DNA from 3 places in the Exiguobacterium sp. s145 genome. Region 1 is predicted to be linked to each of the others. Evidence: riboswitches for the same ligand, from Rfam matches in the RefSeq annotation. Region 1 holds a riboswitch; each other region holds the start of a gene.
What was found. A riboswitch is a leader RNA that binds a small molecule or an ion and turns the genes downstream of it on or off. The one in region 1 is predicted to bind thiamine pyrophosphate.
Positions count from the first base shown of each region.

Region 2: another riboswitch for thiamine pyrophosphate. It lies ahead of KNQ07_RS11905 (3-oxoacyl-ACP reductase); the one in region 1 lies ahead of KNQ07_RS02925 (ECF transporter S component).
Region 3: another riboswitch for thiamine pyrophosphate. It lies ahead of thiD (bifunctional hydroxymethylpyrimidine kinase/phosphomethylpyrimidine kinase); the one in region 1 lies ahead of KNQ07_RS02925 (ECF transporter S component).

Region 1 covers NZ_JACSMV010000002.1:15,830-23,064, forward strand. The annotation lists gene KNQ07_RS02915 (DEAD/DEAH box helicase) at 1-2,537, shown strand, start outside; gene KNQ07_RS02920 (50S ribosomal protein L25/general stress protein Ctc) at 2,888-3,565, shown strand; TPP riboswitch at 3,657-3,756, shown strand; gene KNQ07_RS02925 (ECF transporter S component) at 3,862-4,437, shown strand; gene KNQ07_RS02930 (ABC transporter ATP-binding protein) at 4,437-5,996, shown strand; gene KNQ07_RS02935 (energy-coupling factor transporter transmembrane component T family protein) at 5,962-6,687, shown strand; gene KNQ07_RS02940 (FAD-dependent oxidoreductase) at 6,776-7,235, shown strand, end outside.
Region 2 covers NZ_JACSMV010000016.1:33,097-40,331, reverse strand. The annotation lists gene KNQ07_RS11935 (MerR family transcriptional regulator) at 1-55, opposite strand, end outside; gene KNQ07_RS11930 (DUF485 domain-containing protein) at 348-890, shown strand; gene KNQ07_RS11925 (hypothetical protein) at 964-2,115, shown strand; gene KNQ07_RS11920 (hypothetical protein) at 2,325-2,477, opposite strand; gene KNQ07_RS16345 (hypothetical protein) at 2,498-2,740, opposite strand; partial or broken gene KNQ07_RS16340 (Fic family protein) at 2,741-2,920, opposite strand; gene KNQ07_RS11910 (LLM class flavin-dependent oxidoreductase) at 3,178-4,488, opposite strand; gene KNQ07_RS11905 (3-oxoacyl-ACP reductase) at 4,545-5,297, opposite strand; TPP riboswitch at 5,433-5,533, opposite strand; gene KNQ07_RS11900 (hypothetical protein) at 5,653-6,735, opposite strand; gene KNQ07_RS11895 (hypothetical protein) at 6,755-7,235, opposite strand, start outside.
Region 3 covers NZ_JACSMV010000023.1:16,486-23,720, forward strand. The annotation lists gene KNQ07_RS13895 (murein hydrolase activator EnvC family protein) at 1-874, shown strand, start outside; partial or broken gene KNQ07_RS16155 (M23 family metallopeptidase) at 896-1,129, shown strand; TPP riboswitch at 1,190-1,300, shown strand; gene thiD (bifunctional hydroxymethylpyrimidine kinase/phosphomethylpyrimidine kinase) at 1,418-2,227, shown strand; gene thiM (hydroxyethylthiazole kinase) at 2,208-2,978, shown strand; gene thiE (thiamine phosphate synthase) at 2,968-3,606, shown strand; gene KNQ07_RS13915 (hypothetical protein) at 3,621-4,064, shown strand; gene KNQ07_RS13920 (ArsR/SmtB family transcription factor) at 4,225-4,590, shown strand; gene KNQ07_RS13925 (CHASE3 domain-containing protein) at 4,626-5,270, opposite strand; gene KNQ07_RS13930 (YitT family protein) at 5,434-6,303, opposite strand; gene KNQ07_RS13935 (hypothetical protein) at 6,443-7,051, shown strand; gene KNQ07_RS13940 (formate/nitrite transporter family protein) at 7,235-7,235, shown strand, end outside.

The DNA.
Region 1 (7,235 bases):
CGTTGCGGAACTATCAATCCGGTGACTTGCTTGTCGAAGCCGCCGTTCAAGGCGAAGATCTGTTCACCGTCACCGTCCGCGTCAAGGAACACGGCGTAGATGCGGGCTGCAACTGTCCGTCACTTGCGATGGATCAATCGTTTTGCGGACATATCGTTGCCGTGTTGCTAGCGATGCATCATGTGCAAGTCTACGGCACACCTGGCGGAAATCAATCATTAATCCGTCCGTTTGCGACGACGCGGCAGACCGAAGATGCCGCGGTGACGGCTTATTTGCAAACATTAAGTAAAGCGGAACGGGCAAAAATCAGATTTGATGTCAACGGTTCGGCGATTGTGATGGAAAGCATCACGGCGCAACAACGTTTTATCATCAGCCCAATGTATTTTGACCGACTTTTACAAAGGCGTGACCACTTACGGAATCTTGCCGATGTCTGGCTCAGTCCCCCGCTCAAACAACGGCTCGTCAGCGGTCCGCCGACGGTCGAGCTGGCGCTGGACCGGGAAGCTGGTGGACTTGAACTGCTCGTGACGTTTATCTATCAGGGAGTTCGGATTAATCCGTTGCAAGAGACAGATTGGCTCGGGCGCGATGTATCGCTCGAAGGAGCCGTCCTCCGCTACGTGACGGAGAGTGGCTTCCTCGAGCGGAACGGTCGCTATCGATTAGAGGAAGAAGCGGCGGAATATCAATTTCTGAAAGGTTTGCTCGATCCCCGTGTCGTTTACGGTGAACTCGTCGTTCAAGTGACGGAAAGTATCCGCCAATCCTTACCGAACGGACCGTTCCATCCGCGGATTGATGTCGACACGACGGACCGCCTGGATTGGTTAACCTTCCGCTTTTCCATGGACGGGATTCCGGAAACGGAACTGAAGCGGGTCCTCGCGTCACTTGTGACCCGGAAAACGTACCACCGCTTAACGAATGGTCAGTTCGTCTCCTTTGAGACACGAGCCTTTCAACAATTGCAACGTCTGTTTCGGCAACTCGAAGCCGCGGAACAGGATCAACTCGACGCGGTGCTCCGGATGCCGACCCTGCCGAACCTCAAACATCTGGTCGGCGCCTCCTTCTTGCATGTCCATAAACAATTAACAGAACGATGGCTCGAGCTGAAAAATGGAACAGGAGTCTACCTGAACTTCCCGGAAGTACTCGACCGCCACTTGTATCCATATCAGCGGGCAGGGATCCAGTTCATGGCGAATCTCGCCGGACACGACGGGCACGGGATTTTAGCGGATGAGATGGGACTCGGGAAAACGATTCAGGCGATTGGGTATCTTGAGACGCTGCCGCCGGGACGGGTCTTAATTGTCGCCCCGGCCTCCCTGCTCCATAACTGGCAGGCGGAACTCACGCGATTTGCCCCGACGAGAACGGTCCATCTGTTGACCGGAGCGCGAAAGCACCGCTTGGACCAAATCGAGACAGTACCAGCGGACGGGATTTTTTTGATTTCCTACCCGTCGTTACGAGCCGACATGGAGGCACACCAGGCCGTCGAATACGACGTCGTAATTTTTGATGAGGCACAACATCTGAAGAATCCGGCGTCACAAACCGCTGTCCGCTTGCGCCGGATTCGGGCGAAACGTCGGTTTGCCTTGACCGGAACGCCGCTTGAAAACCGGACCGATGATCTCTGGTCGATTTTCCGAGTCATCTTCCCTTCCTTGCTGCCGGACTTACAGACGTTTCAAACGTGGTCGCATGACGAGATCAAACGATTCATCCGTCCGTTTCTGATGCGGCGGACCAAAGATGAGGTGTTGCAGGATTTACCGAAGAAGCAGATTGTCCATCACTATACAGACCTTGGCCCGACACAGAAAAAGCTTTACGCCTCCTACTTATCTAAACTGCAACTGGAAACATTGCGTCATTTGGATGAAACGAAACGTGAGGACCGGATTAAGTTGCTGGCCGGTTTGACCCGCTTACGGCAGATTTGCTGTGATCCGGCGCTGTTTGTCGAAGATTATACAGGCGAATCCACAAAACTCGAACGTCTGCTGACGTTAATTGAAGAAAAATTAGCCGCCGGACACCGGATCCTGATTTTTTCCCAGTATACGAAGATGCTGGCCCGGATTCGGGAACGACTGGCAGCACGACAACGTGCCCACTTTCTGCTGACGGGTGAGACACCGGTTGAGGACCGGGTCGCACTGTGTGAAAGGTTTAATGCCGGTGAAGTTGATCTCTTCCTGATTTCCTTGAAGGCCGGCGGGACCGGTCTGAATCTGGCGACGGCAGATACCGTCATTTTGTACGACAGTTGGTGGAATCCGGCCGTCGAGCAACAAGCGGCTGACCGGGCTCATCGATTGGGACAGCAGTCACCGGTCGAAGTGATCAAGCTGTTGATGACCGGAACGATCGAGGAAAAGATGGCGGAATTACAAGATCGCAAAGCGACGATGATTGATGCCGTCTTATCGGATCAGAAGCCGGATATTTTAACGATTCGTGAACTCGTCCGTCTGCTCGATTCCCCCGCTTTTATCGATTCAGCAGGTGAGTAACCACACAAATCAAAGAAAATCTTAAAAAAATGAAGGACCTTCAATCCGTTGTCTATCAACAGGTTTGAAGGTCTTTCGACAATCAAATTCAGAAAAAAAGGTTTTAACTTTTGAAAGATAGGGGTATATCTACATTAGCACCGTATAACACGGTCGCTTTTCAATTATTGTTTCTCAATATCAGCGTAATGACCTGGGAGAGAAATGCTACTTACTCACTTCGTTTTTCATTTCTGAATGAAATCCAGTTGAACTAGCATTTAGCGCATGAATTTCTGTTGGAACCTATTGTTCCACTCCTACATTCATTACCTTTTGAGGGCTATACCAAATTCAAGGGGGAAATGAACATGTCAGTAACATTAAAAGTAGAAGAACGCGAAGTACGCCCGCGCTCACTTAGAAAGCAATTACGTCATGAAGGAAAAGCTCTTGGTGTCGTGTATGGCTACAAAGTGGAAAGCACACCGATTTCATTCGACGAAAAAGAATTGGTCAAAGTTGTCCGTGATCACGGCGAAAACGTCTTGGTTGCTCTTCAAATCGGCGGTAAAAAGGTCAACACATTGATCAACAAACTCGATATGGACATCTTTACACCAACAATCAAACACGTTGAATTCATCGCTGTTAAAATGGATGAAGAAACAGAAGTCGAAACGGATATCGTCCTGGTCGGCGAAGCAGCTGGCGCGAAACTTGGCGGATTCCTTTCACAAACACTCTTTAAAGTAACAGTTGCCGCAACACCAGATAAATTACCGGAACGCATCGAAGTGGATGTAACGGAACTTGCAATCGGAGATTCGATTACAGTCGCTGATCTTCCGGAAGAAAAAGATTTCCGTGTCGTCACAGAAGGTGACATCCAAGTTGCAGCGGTCGTTGAATCGACACTTGAAGCTGAACTTGAAGAAATCGAAGAAGCAGAAGCTGAGGCACAAGCAGCTGATGCGGATACAGCGACAGACGATTCAGAACAAACTTCTGAAGAGCAAGCTGAAGAAAACAAAGAAGATAAAGAGTAATCTTTTCTCCCCTCCCCTCGTGGGAGGTTTTTTTATGCATATTGACAAGTCGCGGCGACAGCCGTACAGTGAAGAAGGTACACATCATTGACACATCCACTAGGGGAGCCCGCTCGGCTGAGACGATTTACTTCGGACCCTTTGAACCTGATCTAGTTCATACTAGCGTAGGAAAGTGGAGCGGAATCCTCGTGCTCTTTTTCTGCATCTTGCAGGTTACACGACCGCTCTCTTTTCATAGAGGGCGGTCTTTTTTGTGGTTTCTTTGTGGGTGTGCATTCAAAGGAGAAGTGATTATGAACAGTTGGAAAATGAAAGAAATCATCGTCATGATGATGCTCGCCGTAGCTTGTGGTGTCCTCTACTTAGGATGGTCGACGTTATGGTTGCCGATCTCGGCCATCTTTGGACCGGTCGGAGCAAACTGGATGTTCGGCATCTGGGTCATCGCCAGTCCCCTTGTCGCCTACATCATTCAAAAACCAGGCGCGGCATTGATTGCAGAAGTCGTCGCTGCTGCCGTCGAGTTGTTTACAGGGAGTCACTTCGGTTTATCGGCTTTATTGATTGGACTTGCGCAAGGCATTGGCGCTGAGGTTGCTTTTCTGTTAGTCGGCTACCGGAACTTCAACACCTTCACCTTGATGCTGTCGGGCATGTTTGCGGCTGTCGGAAGTATGGTCTATAGTCTGGTCGTCAATGGGTTCGCCTACTATACGACGACGACACTGCTATTGACGTTTTCCCTGCAACTGGTCAGTGGGGCATTACTTGGCGGATTGCTCGCGAAAATCATCGTCGACTCACTCGTCAAGACGGGAACGCTGAACGGTTACGCCGTCGGACGACAACAGAAACGGCGGGCTGCCTGATGTGGTGCCGGAATCTGACCGTCCGCTATCCGGATCAAGACCGAGATGTTTTAAACGACTTGACCGTGTCGCTCCGGCAAGGAGAGACGACCTTATTGATTGGTCCGAGCGGCAGCGGCAAAACGACCTTCTTGCATACGCTTGCCGGTCTGATGCCGGAAACGATTGAGGCGGAAGTCACCGGTGAATGGCGCGCAGACGGAACCGTCGGCATGCTGTTTCAACAGCCGGACGATCAGTTTTGCATGCAGACGGTCGGGGCGGAAATCGCCTTCAGTCTGGAAAACCGGAGTATTCCCCGCGATGAAATGGAAGAACGAATCAGAACGGTGTTGAAACGGGTTGGACTCGACCTCGCCTTGACGACGCAAATTGCCGGACTGTCCGGCGGGATGAAACAACGGCTTGCTTTGGCCTGTGTGTTGGCACTCGAACCGGACATCCTGTTACTCGATGAACCGACGGCGCAACTCGATCCGCACGGCCGCCGATTGATGATGGAGCTGATTGAAGAATTGCATCACAATCCGAACGTGACACTGGTGTTGATCGAACATCAACTGGAAGAATGTGTGACGTTTGCTGACCGTGTGTTGGTCTTTCGGGAAGGACAGCTGAGGCTTGACGGTTCCCCGCTTGAAGTCTTCGAAGAGAAACGGGAGGAACTGATCCGGCACGGTATCATGTCGCCATTGCTCTATCCTTATACACTCGAGACGATTCCGCTGACGGTCGCAACAGCGCGGTTTCTGAATAACCCGCCCGTCGCAAGACGTCCGGTGGCAAACGAAACGACGTTTGATTTGACCGATGTGACGATCACGCATGGCAAACGGGTGATTCTCGACCGGATTTCGCTGACCGCGTCCGCCGGAGAATGGATCATGCTCGTCGGACGCAACGCTGCCGGTAAAAGCACCCTGCTTGAGACGCTGGCAAAACTGTTGCCGGCGCAAAGCGGGACGATCAAGCTGTTTCAGACACCTTTGAAAAAATGGCGGGACCGGACGTTTTACCGGCAAGTTGGTTTCGTCTTTCAGCAACCGGAGTTTCAATTTCTGAAACAGACGGTCGCCGATGAACTGGCCATCAGCTCTCCGTCAACGGCACGAAGTCAAGTAGCTGACGCCCTGCAACACTACCGTTTGGAGGATGTCGCCGCTCAGTCCCCGCTTGCACTCAGTCTCGGGCAAAAAAGACGCTTAAGTGTCGCGACGATGTTGCTGGAACGAAAAGCTGTCCTGTTACTCGATGAACCGACCTTCGGACAAGATGCTGAGACGACCGCTCAGATTCTCGATGTGTTACACCAAGCCCGGGAAGCGGGAACTACGCTGATCATGGTGACGCACGACATGGAGCTGGTCTACCGTTACGCCGACCGCGTTGTCGTCATCGGCGAGAAGCACATTCAATTTGACGGGGCACCGGATGAATTGTTCCGGAACGAATCATTGCTTGAGCATAACCAGTTGATCCGCCCGGTATCGGTACGCTATCAGCAACTCGAGGAGGTGAAACACCGTGCAGGAAAACAATTCGCTGCTCGCACGCCTTAATCCCGCCGTGAAGCTCGGAACACTGGTGTATGTCATGCTGTTGCTGATTACGACGTCACGTCTGCCGGTGACAGTCGCCTTGCTTCTGTTTGCAGCCGTCGGTGTAGCCTGTTCCGGATGGAAGCTGTCCACGCTGGTCTTCCGTCTTGTGCCGTATACGGTATTATTTTTGCTGACGTTTTGGATGATGGCGGCGTTCGGAAAAGGGGAAACGGAACTGTGGGCGTTCGGTTGGTTCCGGATCACGGAAGAGAGTCTTGCTCATGCCTGGCTGGTTGCAACGCGGATGCTGGCTTTTGTCCTGCTGAGCATAACGTTCGTCGCAACGACCGATCCGACCCGGTTCGTCATGAGCCTGATTCATCAATGCCGGCTACCGGTCCGTCTGGCTTACGGATTTTTAACCGGACTTCGCTCCATTCCGATTTTCCGTCAGGCGATCCGGACCATCCGTCAGGCACGCCGAATCCGGCAACAACGGTCGATTTGGCCGTGGCAGACATTTTTCGCAATCAGTCTGCCGCTGTTTACGACGAGTATCATCCGCTCGGAACGGATTGCGATTGCGATGGAAGCCCGTCAGTTTCGGGTCGAACGGACCTATTATGTCCGACCGGTCGTCACCCGCGTTGATGGATTGTTTTTCGGTCTCGTCTGCATCATCACGACGTCGCTTCGCCTTTTTGTCTGACAAGCAGAAGATTATGTCCACTCAGTTGAGGGAATCATATTCTCAGATGCAGAGAATTCAAAAAAAGCAGGTGAATGTCGTGAAGCGAATGGTCTTAGTCGGCGCAGGTCATGCGCATTTAGAATGCATAAAACAAGGGAGTCATCCGGAAATCGACTGGATTGTCGTCACCCCCTCCCGTTATCAGTATTATTCCGGCATGTTCTCCGGATTAGCAGACGGCACCTATACACTCGACGAAACCCGCATCGATGTCAAAGCATTATGTGAACGGCACGGTAAGACATGGATTGAGGACCGGGTCATGCGGATCGATGCCGCGGGCAAACAGGTCATTTGTCAGTCCGGACGGGTCGTCCCATATGATATCGTGTCCTGCAACATCGGTTCGAGCGACTGGGAAGCAAGCACCCCGATTCATGTCACGATCAAACCGAACTATCGGGTGGAAGATGCGTTCCAGACGTTCCGGAGTGCCGACTCCCCTGTCATCGTCGGCAGTGGTGCAGCGGCAGTCGAGATGGCCGCATCCTTTCAGTCAAACGGTA
Region 2 (7,235 bases), on a different contig from region 1:
AACGAAGTGTATCCACACTTAAATCAAACATTTTAGCTGCCTTTTGGATATTCATCGATTATCCCTCCTTACCTTTCATAAACCATAATAAACCTTTGACCTAACTCCAACGCAAGACCATAGTTGTAATTAAAAACGGCATTCTTATAAGGTCGATTTCTTTATTCATATGCCCATTCAAAGAATGTTTTATATCTTTCGAAGAATAGAAAGTTTTATGATCTTTTATCTTTTTAAACATCAAACCACCGTTTTATATAAACAAACCTCTAGTTCTCACCTTTAAAGAAACTTAATACTTTAAAGTTCGTAGATTAGTTCATAAAAGTTGAAAGGAAGAAATTCATATGAAAGTATCAGCCATCATCGCATTCGTTTTTTCTTTACCTCCGCTGATTGTTTATGGAATGTCTCTTGTATCAAAAAGCCATTTTGAAAGTGTTTTTTTAACCGACGATCAGCTCTTGAAAAAACGCTTTCTAAGTATAGGAGAATTAGCTTTTTACTTAACCTACTTATTAATCTTTCTTTATATCCTATGGAAGCTGTTTATATCTGAAAACATAAATATGACTAGCACTATACTTATGTCCGTAGGTATCTTTTTTATTGCTTGGCTTCTTTCGATGTTGTATAGAAGAATGATAACTAATATTTTAATTAAAAATAAAACTATGCTGAAAGTATCCATAGAAAATCTTGGAGAAGTGTATATTATCAAGATGTTTGACTCTACTACCTGTATTTGTTCAAAAGATCCTCATGTTGATTTAAATAAATCTAATGATCCAATATATTTTGTAAGAATCGAAGACCTTATTAAATTACCTATTACAAAAGAAGTAGTCGTACTTCCACCTCGAAGCATTTACCATAAGTTATTCAATTGATTCACTACATCATAATTATCCACGCGAGTTTTGAGGCGATTTGGTATGATTAAAGGAAAAATAGGGGTGAGATATGAATAAAAATTTTGCGACTATCAGTATAACAGCCTCGATTATGGTTCTAGTAGCTACACTTGTTATTGGATCGATAGCAACCTTTTTTGAAAAAGCGAACGACATCGCGACGCTGATATTTGTGGCTGGTGGCATGATTGTGAGCGTCATCAATGCCATGACAGCTTTAGAAGCGCGAGGTGACTCTAAACAATCGGCAGAAGCGGCAAAGGATTCCGCGAAAGCGGCAAAAGATTCCGTTTCAGTTGCAGAATCGACGCTTCAGATTGCAGAGAAAGAAGCAAGGGCAAACGCCTTACGCTATCGGGTTGAGAATGGATCGTTCTTGTCGCTCCAGAAGAAAGAGATATATGTTCCGCTGCATCCACCATTGTCTGAAAAAGTTAAATGGATAGATTCGAATGATCTGAACGAAAAAAATGACATAGCATCAATTCGTCTGGAAAATAAAAGACTTGGTACGGCGACGAGTGTCGGGTATTGGTATACTCTCGTAAATCATGTTGAATTTGATAATTTTAAGTTCGAGACCAATGATGTCGAAGAACGAGAAGCTTTGAGCGATCGTTTTCGTCTGTCAATTCACAAAGGATTTCCGAAGTATGCTCTCTATTCAAAGATATATAAAATGGATGAAGGGCAAAGAGCATTTATATCAATAAAAGTTAGCGATGATGTGGGAAGCTTTGAAGAAGTCCAGAATCAAAGAAATACAAGAGTGCGAGACCGAGCTGTCAGTCCTGCAGAGTTAAATACTCTTGGTTACTTAGATCAGAAAGACGTTGCATGGTTCAAGTTGCCAACGTATTTCCAACTACTCAGTCATCAATTTTTTTTAGAACGTGCGATACTGAAACAAGAGAATTGGAAAACACCAAGCCCAGAGCTGTTGGTCACAGTTCATTACACAGAAGAGGTATCTGAACATATGAACCAGTTCGCGGAATCGAGGCGCATGAAGGAGTTCATGATTACTTGTTCGTCAAATATCTCGGTTATTCCCGAACCATTAGACAGTCCTCACGAACGGACCGGACACGTGTTAGCTTGTCATTTCGACATTGAAACACTTCATGATTCTCCGCGGCAAAGTCCTGAAGACAGAACTGAAGGGGCTGAATCTACTACAGAAAAGGTGACTGAGAGATGATTTCGTCTTTTTAGCTGGAGTTATCTTTTACACTCATACAACCATGTTTTATGCTCCAGCATAAAACATGGTATACATTTTAAACACTGATATTCCCATACTGTGCGATTCTACAAAACAGTACATAAGTCCTCATAATATTTTTTTATAAAAATAGAACCAAATCATTCACTTCTTAAGAAGCTTTGACTCAGTCCTTTAACATTTTTTTATTTTTTAGTTTTATCCTCTTGCTTAGATTGCTTTTTTAATTCTTCGTACGCACGAATTAGTTTCTCGAGATCTTTTTTACTAACTGTAATAGTTACATTCCAATCTGCACTATTCTCAATATCTTCTTTCAATCGCTTGACCGCATCCATACTAGTCCCTCCTTTTTAGCTCATCTTTCTAAATCATAATTGTTTTTGCTTACATTTGTTGAAGTAATACTTTTACTATTTATATGTGACTGATCAGATTGACTTTTGAAGTGTTTGGTTACAATTACCTCTTCAAAGACTTTTTTCAAAGGTCTTCCAGTTCCATTTACTGACTCAATCGTCACCTCGAGTAATTTCTTAGAGTCTACCTTTTCTAACTGGAGAGAGTAACCCAGCTTATCTGCTACTTTTTCAATAAACATTTTCTGTGTACGTCCGTTCCCTTCTCGGAACGGATGGATCATATTAAGTTCACCATAATAATAAGCTAACTTTTCACTTATGTTATTGGCCGAAATAGACTTCGATGTGATATTTCTATTTAATTTGCAACTAGATTCATTAAAAATAATGGTATATTCATCGCATTTGCAAACATTCATAAATTCTTCATTACTAAATCTCATATGTGTTGATCAAATTATATTACATGATAACAATTCATTATTCGTATCGACTACGGTAACTTAGATATCTGAATCTTTAATGCGAGCGATGTGGTATAACTTTTTGTGCTTAATCATATTATATAAGCTATTAAATAGATAAATAATAGCACGACTTCCTAATTCTTAACTTGATACATCTTAGAATCATAGGTACTTTATTTATACTTTTATTGCTTTCTAAATCAGTTGCGTCATAAAGGATTATCTAAACCTATATATTCTCGAAGTGTAGTCCCTTGGTACGCCTCTCTAAACAATCCTCTTTTTTGAAGCTCAGGAACAATCATATCTACAAAATCTTCTAAACTCGATGGTAGTGACGGCGGCATTAAGTTGAAGCCATCTGCCACTCCCTCGTTAAACCAAAATCCCATCTGATCCGCAATTTCTGCCGGAGTACCAATCAATGTCAAGTGTCCTCCTCCCGCAGCCAGATAACCTAGCAGTTCTTTTAGTGTAGGATCCGTATCTTCGATAATCTCTAGAATCGTTTGATAGCGTCCAATGGGTCCTGAAAACTCTTCAATTGATGGTAAGACCGGTATCTTTGCTTCGAGATCCCATGTGGAGCAGTCCTGCTGCAAAAAGAAGCTCAATTGTTTCAACGCATTTTCAAACGGTAATTTTTCATCTAGTTCGGCTTTTTTGGCTAATGCCTCTTCTCGTGTTTTCCCGACATACGTCACTAAGCCTGGGTATATCTTAATCTTCCGATTTGGTGACTCAGTTTGTTTGATTTTCCCCTGCAGCTTCTCCCGAAATGCATGCGCTTGTCTAAAATTCCATGACACAGAATAGACGGCATCTGCATGTCTTGATGCAAGGGCAATCCCTTGTTCCGACGCACCCGCTTGCATAGCTACTGGTTTCCCTTGGGGGCTACGCGGAGTAGATAAAGGACCTTTTACGCTAAAATAGGTCCCAGTATGATGGATAGGTTGAATTTTTTCAGGATCAATTAATCGGTTAACTAATCGATCTGAAAGAAAATCATCTTGATCCCACGATAAAAATAGCTTCTCCATCAAAATCGCAAATTCTTCCGCCTTTTTATACCGTTCTTCCCTTGTAGGTAATGCATCCATATTATGATTTAATGCTTCCCAGTCCGTCATCGAAGTCACTAAGTTCCACCCTACACGCCCATTAGTCACGTGATCAAGACTTAGCAATTGTCTCGCTGCCGTATATGGATTTGAAAACGTGCTTGATATCGTTGAGACTAATCCTATGTGGTTAGTTACTTGAGAAATAGCCGTTAAATTGATTAAAGGATCCAACCAAAAGGCGGGTAAATCAGTCGCATTTGCAGCCGGAAAAGATTGATTGTCAGCAAAAAATACAGCGTCCAAATAACCGGATTCTGCTATTTGAGCCAATCGCTGATAATAGCTACTCTCTCCGATCTCTTCAATTTTAGAGTCGGGCATTAACCATGCGGCTTGGTGATGACCACATCCATATAACAACACGCCGATATTTAACTGATTCCTGTTCGTCATCTTCAGTTCATGACTCCCTTCTCCTATAAATAGTCAATCTTTTTAACACATCTGTTTTAATTCATCGTTAACCCACCATCTACGGTTAAGTTTTGGCCAGTAATCCCAGACGCTGCTTCTGATGCCAAAAAAGCGACCAACTGTGCTACTTCTTCTAGACTCGTCACTCTTTTTAACGGTGTCGATTGGGCAATTAAATCGAATACTTCAGCGGTGGTTACAGAACTAGCATCAGTCACTTTCAACAACCCGCCGGACACTACGTTCACGTTTATGCCGTATTGACCTAATTCCGCTGCTAGATTACGGCTAAAGCCAATCAGACCTGCCTTTGCTGTCGTATATTCATGATAGGGAACGACTGGATTTTGATAGAGGTTTGTTCCGATACTGATGATGCTACCGATATTTCGTTCAATGAATTGTGGCAAGACACTTTGGGTGACATGAAATGCCGCTTTCAGTGTTCCATCCAGTTGTTTTTGGTAATCTTCCCAGTTTAAATCGATAAACGCTTTTTGTGCCATCGGATCGAATTTAAAATCTACTAATGCATTATTGACTACAACATCGATTTGTCCATAATGCGTAGTGGCTGATTGAATCAAGTGCTCGACATCTTGTCGCTTCGTGACATCCGCATACAAGGCAATAGCATTCTCTACTCCCAGTTCGCTTACAAGTTTCTCTGCCGCATTCTTGCTTTTATAGTAATTAATTACGACTTTAAATCCGTTGTTCACCAACACTCTTGCAATCGTCGCCCCCAATCCTCGACTACTTCCCGTTACTAAAACCGTTCTGGTCATTGTTCCCCACTCCTCCATCAATTTTTGAAACTTAAATAGCGAAGTAGTAAATAAAAAAGCGCAACTCTCCAAAAGGAAAGTTGCGCACATCTAAATAATCACATAGCAAAGAACGACACAATCGTCTCCGCTTGTTCATCAGAGTCTACACTTCCCTACGCTAGTACGACCTAGTTCAGGTTCAAAGGGTTTGAGTAGCTACTCATCTCAGTTTAATAACACCCCTAGTGATTCTATTTAAGTTATCTTCACTTTAGTGGTCTTCCAAACACCTGTCAATGATGATGTCAGTGACTCGTTAACAGTACCTCTTTAAATATCAAACGCAAAAGACAGATTCATCACCCGATAAGGATTACTCCAATACAGTCACATCTTGTATCAGACGATTTTTTTTAGAATTCTTATCTTTGATGATCCCTTGGTACGTAATCGTTTCATTTTTCGTATCGACTACCGTGACCTGGAAGTCTGAGTCATTGATGTTAGCGATGTGGTATAGCTTATCCTGCGCAATCATCGTATAGGAGCCATTGAAACGATAAGTATGTTGCCCTTCCACTTCATGTTGCTTGACTTGATTCGTCTTAAAGTCATAAGTACTCCATTTGATGCTTTTACTATTTTCTGAATCAAACACCCCATAAGCGATCAACGATTGATTATCGTCAGCGGTATTGAAGTTGCCCTCTGCTGCGTAAGCGTCGAGTGCTTTGAGACGCTTGATGCTTTTACCGTTATCTAAATAGTAAGCACTGTCTTTTTCTGCCCCTTCCGCGTCATACGTAATTTCGCGGTAGACGATTCCATAAGGATTGACGACGACATACTGCCGTTCTCGATTGTTTTTAAGTTGCTTGGATTGAAGCATCTCGACCTTTCCTCTTGCAAGGTTGAGTAACAGAACTGTCGACTTTTCTTTCGTGCTGTGATCATCCCACTGAACGTATACGTTCATACCATCCTGATAAAAAACACGTACATCAGACGTTTCGCGATCAGGTACAGCGAGACGGTAATCGAATGTTTTTTTGAACTGCTTCTGCGTACTTTTATCATAAGAGTGGTAGTTTAACTTTGATTCATTCATCTTAATGCCGTACGTCCGTGGACCGATCTCACTCGTAAATACGTCTTCTTTTGAAATGAAGCGATAGAAATCGGATGGAAAGTCAGCTGCGTAATTATTGAACAAGCTTGTGATATAGTTCTGCGATTCACTAGTGATCTGACCGTCTAATTGAACATTGTATTGAGTCGGTTTGATGTCTCCATTTTCAACCTCAATATTGATCCTCTTCAGCTCTTCAGCAGTTCCTTTTTGTAAACTTTCGACCTCATAGTCCGATCCTTTAATACTGGCGGCATAACCAAAATAACTGAGTAAGGTCACTCCAGCAATGCCCCCAACGATGATCATTTCTTTGTATCGTCTCATGGCTTCCTCCTTCTAACTCTTAGATAGATACTTTATGGTTTAGTAATTGAATACACTTCCAACTCACATATACAAAATAGGCGAGAATAAAGGATAGATAAACGAACACTTGTTGATTCGGAACGAGTATGCTCGTTGCATCAAATACGTAACGCAATGCGATGAATGGCACAATCAAGAGGGATACATCCCTGGCAATCGTCAGTAACGCCTTTCCTTTCCGATAAGACCGCTCTGTCAAGACAAACAGGAAGATGATCGTGATGACGAAGAGCGCGAGTGCTAAAATGACGAAAGTGTCAATGATGTTAAAGGTGTAGAGCATGTTGATTGCTGTCGACTCTCCAGTAATTTTTGATACTACTTGTAAGTGGTCGGGTAATAGCAATTCGTAAATCGGATGACTTAAGATGATAATGACCCACTGGATCCCTAGGAAGCCACAAACAAAGATCAACACTGTCATTAGTTTGGAGAGTAGTATCGTAATGCGTTTACCT
Region 3 (7,235 bases), on a different contig from region 1:
ATCGGCGGAACAACGCGAAATCAATAAAATTGATGCAGCGATTAATGAAAATATTTTCCGGATTTCCGAAAAAAATAAGCAGATTAAACAACTAAACCTTCAGATTGAAGATCTGGAAGCGGAAATCGTCCGCTATGAAATCATGCTCACACGTCAAGAAGAGTTGCTCGGAGACCGGTTACGTGTACTTCAAGAAAACGACGGTAATTCGATCAAATGGGAAGAAGTCATTTTTGGTTCGAAAGACCTGGGGGATTTATTCAGCCGTGTCATGGCCGGTAAAAAAATCGCCGAACAAGATGATAAAATGATTTCTGCTTATTTGGAAACACAGGAAAAGCTGGCGGAAATGAAAAAGAACCTCATCACTAAAAAAGAAGAGCGTGTTCAAGAAAAAAAATCATTGCTCATTCAAAAGAAACAATTAAAACAACAGATGAAAGAACGGAGCGCAACCCTGAAAAAATTACGTAAAGGGAAGACGAAGTTTACGACAAAACTGTTGAGTGCCAAAGAATTACAGGCGACTTTAGAAGCTCAAGAAAGAGCGATTGCGGCAGCAAAAGCAGCAGCGAAAGCCGCCGCAGAAAAAGCGGCGGCCGAAAAGGCAGCAGCGGAAAAAGCAGCAAAAGCAGCAAAAGAAGCAGCAAAATCAAAGCCTGAATCAAGTGAATCAACGGTTGTTCCGACTCCTGTCAGCAGTGGACCGACCGGATCGGCGAAGTTTGTTCGTCCGGCTTCGGGTGGTGTCTCACAAGGATTCGGACCGGCCAGTGGAGCGAACGGTTATACTTTCCATAACGGTGTCGATTTCAGCGGACCTGTCGGATCGCCAATTCGTGCGGCGGCTTCCGGAACAGTCATTACGGCCTGAAGCGGCGGACCTTACGGGAATCACGTCATGATTTCCCATTTCCTTGACGGTCAAGTGTATACAACGGTGTACGGTCATATGAATTCGTTATCGGTTTCAGCAGGTCAAACGGTCACTCAAGGTCAAAGGCTTGGTACTCTTGGGAGTACGGGTAATTCGACAGGACCGCATTTGCACTTTGAACTGCATATTGGTGGATATCAATATAGCGCGTCAGGACCTGCTAACACGGTTAATCCACTTGGATACTTGTAAAAACGAGCTTCGGCTCGTTTTTTTGATGGTGCTGTGATACAGTGAAAAAGAATTTAAATTACGAGCAACTAGGGGAGCTGGAGGAGTCCGGCTGAGAGGAAAACCATTCTGTTTTCGACCCTGTCACCTGAACTGGATAATACCAGCGTAGGAAAGTTGAGATCGAAGACATGATTACTTTAACCGGTGAACCTGGTTATTCATGGCGTCGTCTGCTTTTTTACAGCGGACGGCGCTTTTTGTTGTCCGTTTTCTCCTTATTTGCTCACGGGAAAGTGAGGAATTGGAATGAAACACGTATTAACGATCGCCGGATCCGACTCCGGTGGCGGAGCGGGAATTCAGGCGGATTTAAAAACATTTTCAGCACTTGGTGTATATGGCATGAGTGTCATCACGGCGATTACGGCACAAAATACATTGGGTGTTCAAGCGGTTGAAGACGTCTCTCCCGAACTTGTGGAGGCACAGTTAACCTCGATTTTTTCAGATATCCGTGTCGATGCCGTCAAGATTGGAATGGTTTCTAATCAGGAAACGATTCAAGTGATTGCCCGACAACTGGAAAAGTATCCTCTGCCGATTGTTCTTGATCCGGTCATGGTCGCAAAAGGTGGCCATGCTTTGTTACAACCGAATGCGGAACAGGCATTGCTCGAACAGCTGTTACCACTTGCGACCCTTGTGACACCGAATATTCCTGAAATCGAGCGGATGATCGGTGGAACCGTCCATTCACTTGCTGATATGAAGCAAGCAGCGGTCAAGCTGATTGAACGACAAACAGGAGCTGTGTTGCTCAAGGGCGGGCATTTGGAAGGGCAAGACGCCACTGATCTTTTATATACGGACGAACGGTATGTTGTCTTTGAACAAGAACGGATTGAGTCCCGTCATACGCACGGGACAGGCTGTACGTTGTCCGCTGCTATCGCTGCCAACCTGGCTCTTGGTCATTCACTGGAAGACAGCGTCCGTTATGCGAAACGTTATGTGACCGAAGCGATTCGTCACGGTTTTGCTCTTGGACACGGAATTGGACCGACACATCATTTTCATGAACTTTGGAGGGATACACATGCTACGACGCATCCATGATAAAAAACCATTAATTCATCATTTAACGAATACCGTCACGATCAATGATTGTGCTAATATGACACTTGCGCTTGGAGGATCTCCTGTCATGGCAGAGGACCTGCTCGAAGTCGAAGAGATGGTTGGTCTTTCAGACGCCGTCGTGATTAATACAGGAACCATCAATCCGGACATGCGCAAAGCACAGCTGCTAGCAGGGAAAACGGCTAACCGGCTGGGGAAACCGGTCATTTTGGATCCGGTGGGCGCGGGAGCCACGACATTAAGAACGGATTTTATGAAACAACTGATGGAGGAAATCACCTTTACGGTCATCAAAGGAAATGCTTCGGAAATTAAAACGTTGCTTGGACAGGCTGCTCGAACGAAAGGGGTCGATGTGGCGGAAGGAGAATCACTCGATCTTCAAAGTGTTCACGCCTTCGCTTCCCAGACGAAACAAGTCATCGTCGTCACCGGACCCGTTGATTTTGTGACAGATGGAGTCCGTCAACATCATTTGGACGTCGGAACAAAACGACTCGGCCAAGTGACGGGAACAGGATGTATGACCGCTTCCTTGATTGCGACTTTTTTGGGAGCAGGATACGATCATTTCGACGCAGCTGTATTTGGGACGTACGCCATGGGAAAAGCAGGGGAAACGGCCGGAAATCGTCCTGGTATCGGCAGTTTTCGGACCGGATTGTTTGATGCGGTCAGTCTGATGACAGAGGAAAGTTTGCCGGAGGTGCAGATGAATGGACAGTGAATACTTGATTTATGCAGTGACGGATAGACGTCTGCACCCGCATCTTCCCTTGGAGGATGCTGTCGAAGCAACGATTAAGGGCGGTGCAACGATTGTTCAATTACGGGAAAAAGAGATGTCGGGTAAGAATTTTCTCGAATCAGCCGTTGTACTGAAGGATCTGACTGCCAGTTATAATATTCCGTTGATTATCAATGACCGGATCGATATCGCTTTATTAGTCGAAGCGGGCCTGCATATCGGTCAAGATGATATTCCTTTAACGGAAGCACGTCGATTGTTACCGACGGCGACGATCGGTGTTTCCGTTTCAACGGTCGAACAGGCTGTGGCAGCAGAGCAGGACGGTGCAGATTATTTAGGAGTCGGGTCACTTTTTCCGACGGCGACGAAACAAGATGCGACATTCATGTCACGTGTGACATTAGAGCAAATCAGGAAAGCCGTTCGCATCCCGTTAGTAGGCATCGGTGGAATTAGCGAAACAAATGTATCGTTACTTGATTCTCTCGTAGATGGATATGCCGTGGTGTCCGCTTTGTTTGCCAATCCGGAAATTGAACGAACGACGAAAAAGTTTAAACAGACCGTCGAACAAGTGCGTCAGAGCGTTTCAGACAGGGTATAATCCTTCTAGAGGTGATGGTCGTGAAATGGCAGTCTGTTCGATTTCGAGGACGATGGATTCGATATAAAATCGAACCGCAAATCATTCGAGTCGAAAATCGCGGGAAATATCATTTAGGGGCAGCTCTATTTCCTTTCCCGAATCGTTATTCCTATCAACTGGCGGTCTTATTAAAGAATAAATACCAGCAACAGTATAAACGTTCCTTACTCATTCAAACGAGTTCCATCGCAACGGAAATCTGGGGACACACACATCTGGACATTTTTTACCGGATGCTGCTGCCGCTTCCGTTACCCCGTTTTTTACGGAAACGTTACCAGGAGCGTTTGAAAAGTACAGGTGTGATTGATATCGGTGTACGTGCCGTCGATTCCAATCGTATCGTATGGGATATCGGAAATTTTTTGGGCGGTTGGTTCTTTTATGCCGTCTCAAGACGAAACCGTGACAAATGAACAGGTCTGCTTTCCGCTTTGGATGAACGGGAAGCAGACCTGTTTTGTTTTTCGATGTTCAGTTACCGGATTTAAAGGAGTCAGTCGTTGGAGTCTTGGAGTGATTTCCTTGCAATTCATTTGAAACGATGGTGGAATTAAAGGGAAAGAGGTGATGACTGTGGATGCACCACGTTGTGAAACGATTGCGATTGATCAGGTACGTGCGCAAGAGATTGAGCAAGTCGTCGATACGATTCCGACGACAGATATCGGAAAGTTATTCAAAGTCCTGTCAGATGCCACGCGTCTGCGGATTGCTTACGCCTTAACGGTAGAAGAGGAACTTTGCGTCTGTGATGTCTCGGCTTCGGTAGATTGCTCGATTGCAACAGCTTCTCACCATCTCCGCACCTTGCTGAAACAAGGTTTGGTGAAATATAGAAAAGAAGGTAAGGTCGTCTACTACTCGTTGGACGATCACCATGTCTCATCGCTCGTCCATCTGGCCATGGAGCATGTAAACGAGGGGAAAGCGTCCTCATAAGTCTGCTCCATCACAAAAACAAACACGCATCGTTCTTACGGACGGTACGTGTTTGTTTTGTTTTCGAGAATTGGTTTGGACCGGTGAAATAAAATAATGGTCGTTGCGATTAACAAAAAAGCTAAAATGGATAAGCTGAAGCACATCCGTTTATATTCTGCCGTCATTTCAGTAGTCAATTCCAGTTTTTGCTCCAGATCACGATATAATTTGTCTTTGATCTGCGACAGATCTTCAAGAATTGTTTGAGTCGTTTGAGTCGTTTGTTTCGCCAACTTTTTCGCACGTTGCGGATGATCTGTTTCGTAGACGGTAAACACCTCTTGAATCTCTTCTTCCCACGCATTGTTGCGTGACAATAAATCTTTTACTGCCCCGGGGGTCTGATTGGAGGAATTCAGTAATCGTCGTAAATCATGAACTTTAGAGGTGGAAAAATAGTATTGTTCGATGTAACGATCATCTTCGTATAATAGCAGTCCCCGAACAGCATTCGCCCGGTCGCGATTATGCTCTATCAGTTGGTCCACTTGTTTAATCATTGGAATGTCCTGTGTATGCATCTCTGCCGTCAGCTTCGAAATCGTACGATACCCGCTGAGAGCGTAGAGGAGGGGGATCGAGGCAAACAGGCTGACGACTAGAATAAGGATGATGCGGTGACGCCATAATTGATTCATACAATTCGTCCTTTTTTTTACAAAACGTAATGTCATTAGCTTAACCACTATTTCCCAAAAAGTGAAGGATTCTTCAGAAAAATGTGGAACATTTTCTTTGGATTCGCGTATTATACACAAAAAAACCGCTACAACGAGTGTAGCGGCGACAGAATTAAGGCTATTAAAAAGAATAGGAATGCTCTTTATAGTTACCGAAGACCGTGTGAATTTCAGAAAATGTAACAAAGGCATTTGATTCGACGGAGGAAACAATTTCCTGAAGCTTAAGAATTTCATTGTTCTGAACAACGACATAGACCATCTTTTTCGTTCGTTTCGAATATCCGCCGCGGGCATCGAGAATCGTTACACCGCGCCCAAGTTCTTTTGTAATGACATCATTGATTTCATCGGCTTTTTCACAAATGATGATACATTGTTTAGAAGCAGAGTAAAAACTGTATACTGTCTGAAGTGCTTTTGCTCGAACGAAACTCATGATTAAAGCATACATGACATGTTTTAAATCAAACACGAACCAGACAAGTACATAGATGACTAAATCCTGCATTAAAAAAATACGCGGAAGCGGCCAATTGTGGAAGCGGGCATAAAAGAACTTTCCAAGAATATCAAGACCGCCAGTCGAGGCGCCACCAAAGAAGATTAAAGCCATTGCCAAACCGGAGACAAGTCCGGCAAAAATGGAAGCGACCAGTGGATCATTTAAAGATTCCGGAACGATTTGAGTCGGAATCCAGTCAATCAGGAATGATGAAGCCAAGACGATGAGACCGGATAAAAACATAAAACGTTTTCTCAAAAAACGAAATCCTAGTAAAAAAAGTGGAATATTCAAGACCAGTTGTGTCAAGCCGATTGGCGTGTGGAATAATTCCTGAACAATAAGTGTGATTCCCATGATTCCGCCGGATCCGATATCATTCGGCGATAAGAGAAGACTGATGTACAACGAGTACAGCAACGTCCCGATCAAGAGGAAACCGATTTTCTCTGTACGTTTTTTCTTTGCGGGCTGTTTAGTTTTCATGTTGATTGATGAGTAATCTCATGCTCCTCCTCCATAAAGTATCTGCCTGCAAGAGTACGCTGATATGAGGATTAATTCAACCCCTGTTTTGAAAAAAGAACAATCAAACCATCTGTTTTTCAGAAAGGAGACCATTTTTTTGAAAAAAATCATACTGGTCATTCTCTGCATTGGACTCGGATTATCGGCAGGATCATGGTTTGTTCTGAATTTACAGCAGCCACCGGAAGAAGAGCGTTTTAAGGATGGTCAGGTGATTGCGCGTCATGTCGGGATATCGGTTTCCAATACGGCTGCGATTGAAGAGCTAGTTAAGCAGTTGCCATTTTCCGAAGCGTTGACTGCTGTATCGATAGAGGGGACGTCCGTGAAGATGACATACGAACCGGCCGGAAAAGAACAGGCGGACTGGACAGGCAGTAATGAAAAGACGATCCGGTCTGCTGGCACTTCTTTTCTCGAGAGCCGATTATCCAAGCTGATCATGCATCATACATTAGCACTTTTTTTAAGTGTCTCTGATTTATCTGAACTTCAAATCCGTTACACCGACACAGTTTCTGACGTCACGTTTGAGACGGACCGACAACGGATTGAAGACTATACACCGCGGGATATTGAACGGGCTACTTCTTCCGCAACCAGATTTAACCGCGTCGTTGTCGAAGACTATGTACTGGTCGAATCCAGACGGTCGGTATTCTTTAAAAAATTTGAGGATGCGTTGCAAATCCTTCCTTCAAACTAGTTGTATTCACCAAGAAAAGGCACTTTTCACAAACTTGACACAATGGTATCGTTTACATCCTGCTCTTTTAATAAAACGTTAAATAGTGTCTATTCATGACTTGAACATCTTATAAGATGGAAGTATGATAATAAATGAACAGACATTGTGAAGTGTTGAACAAAAGAAAGCGGGGTTTCTACAA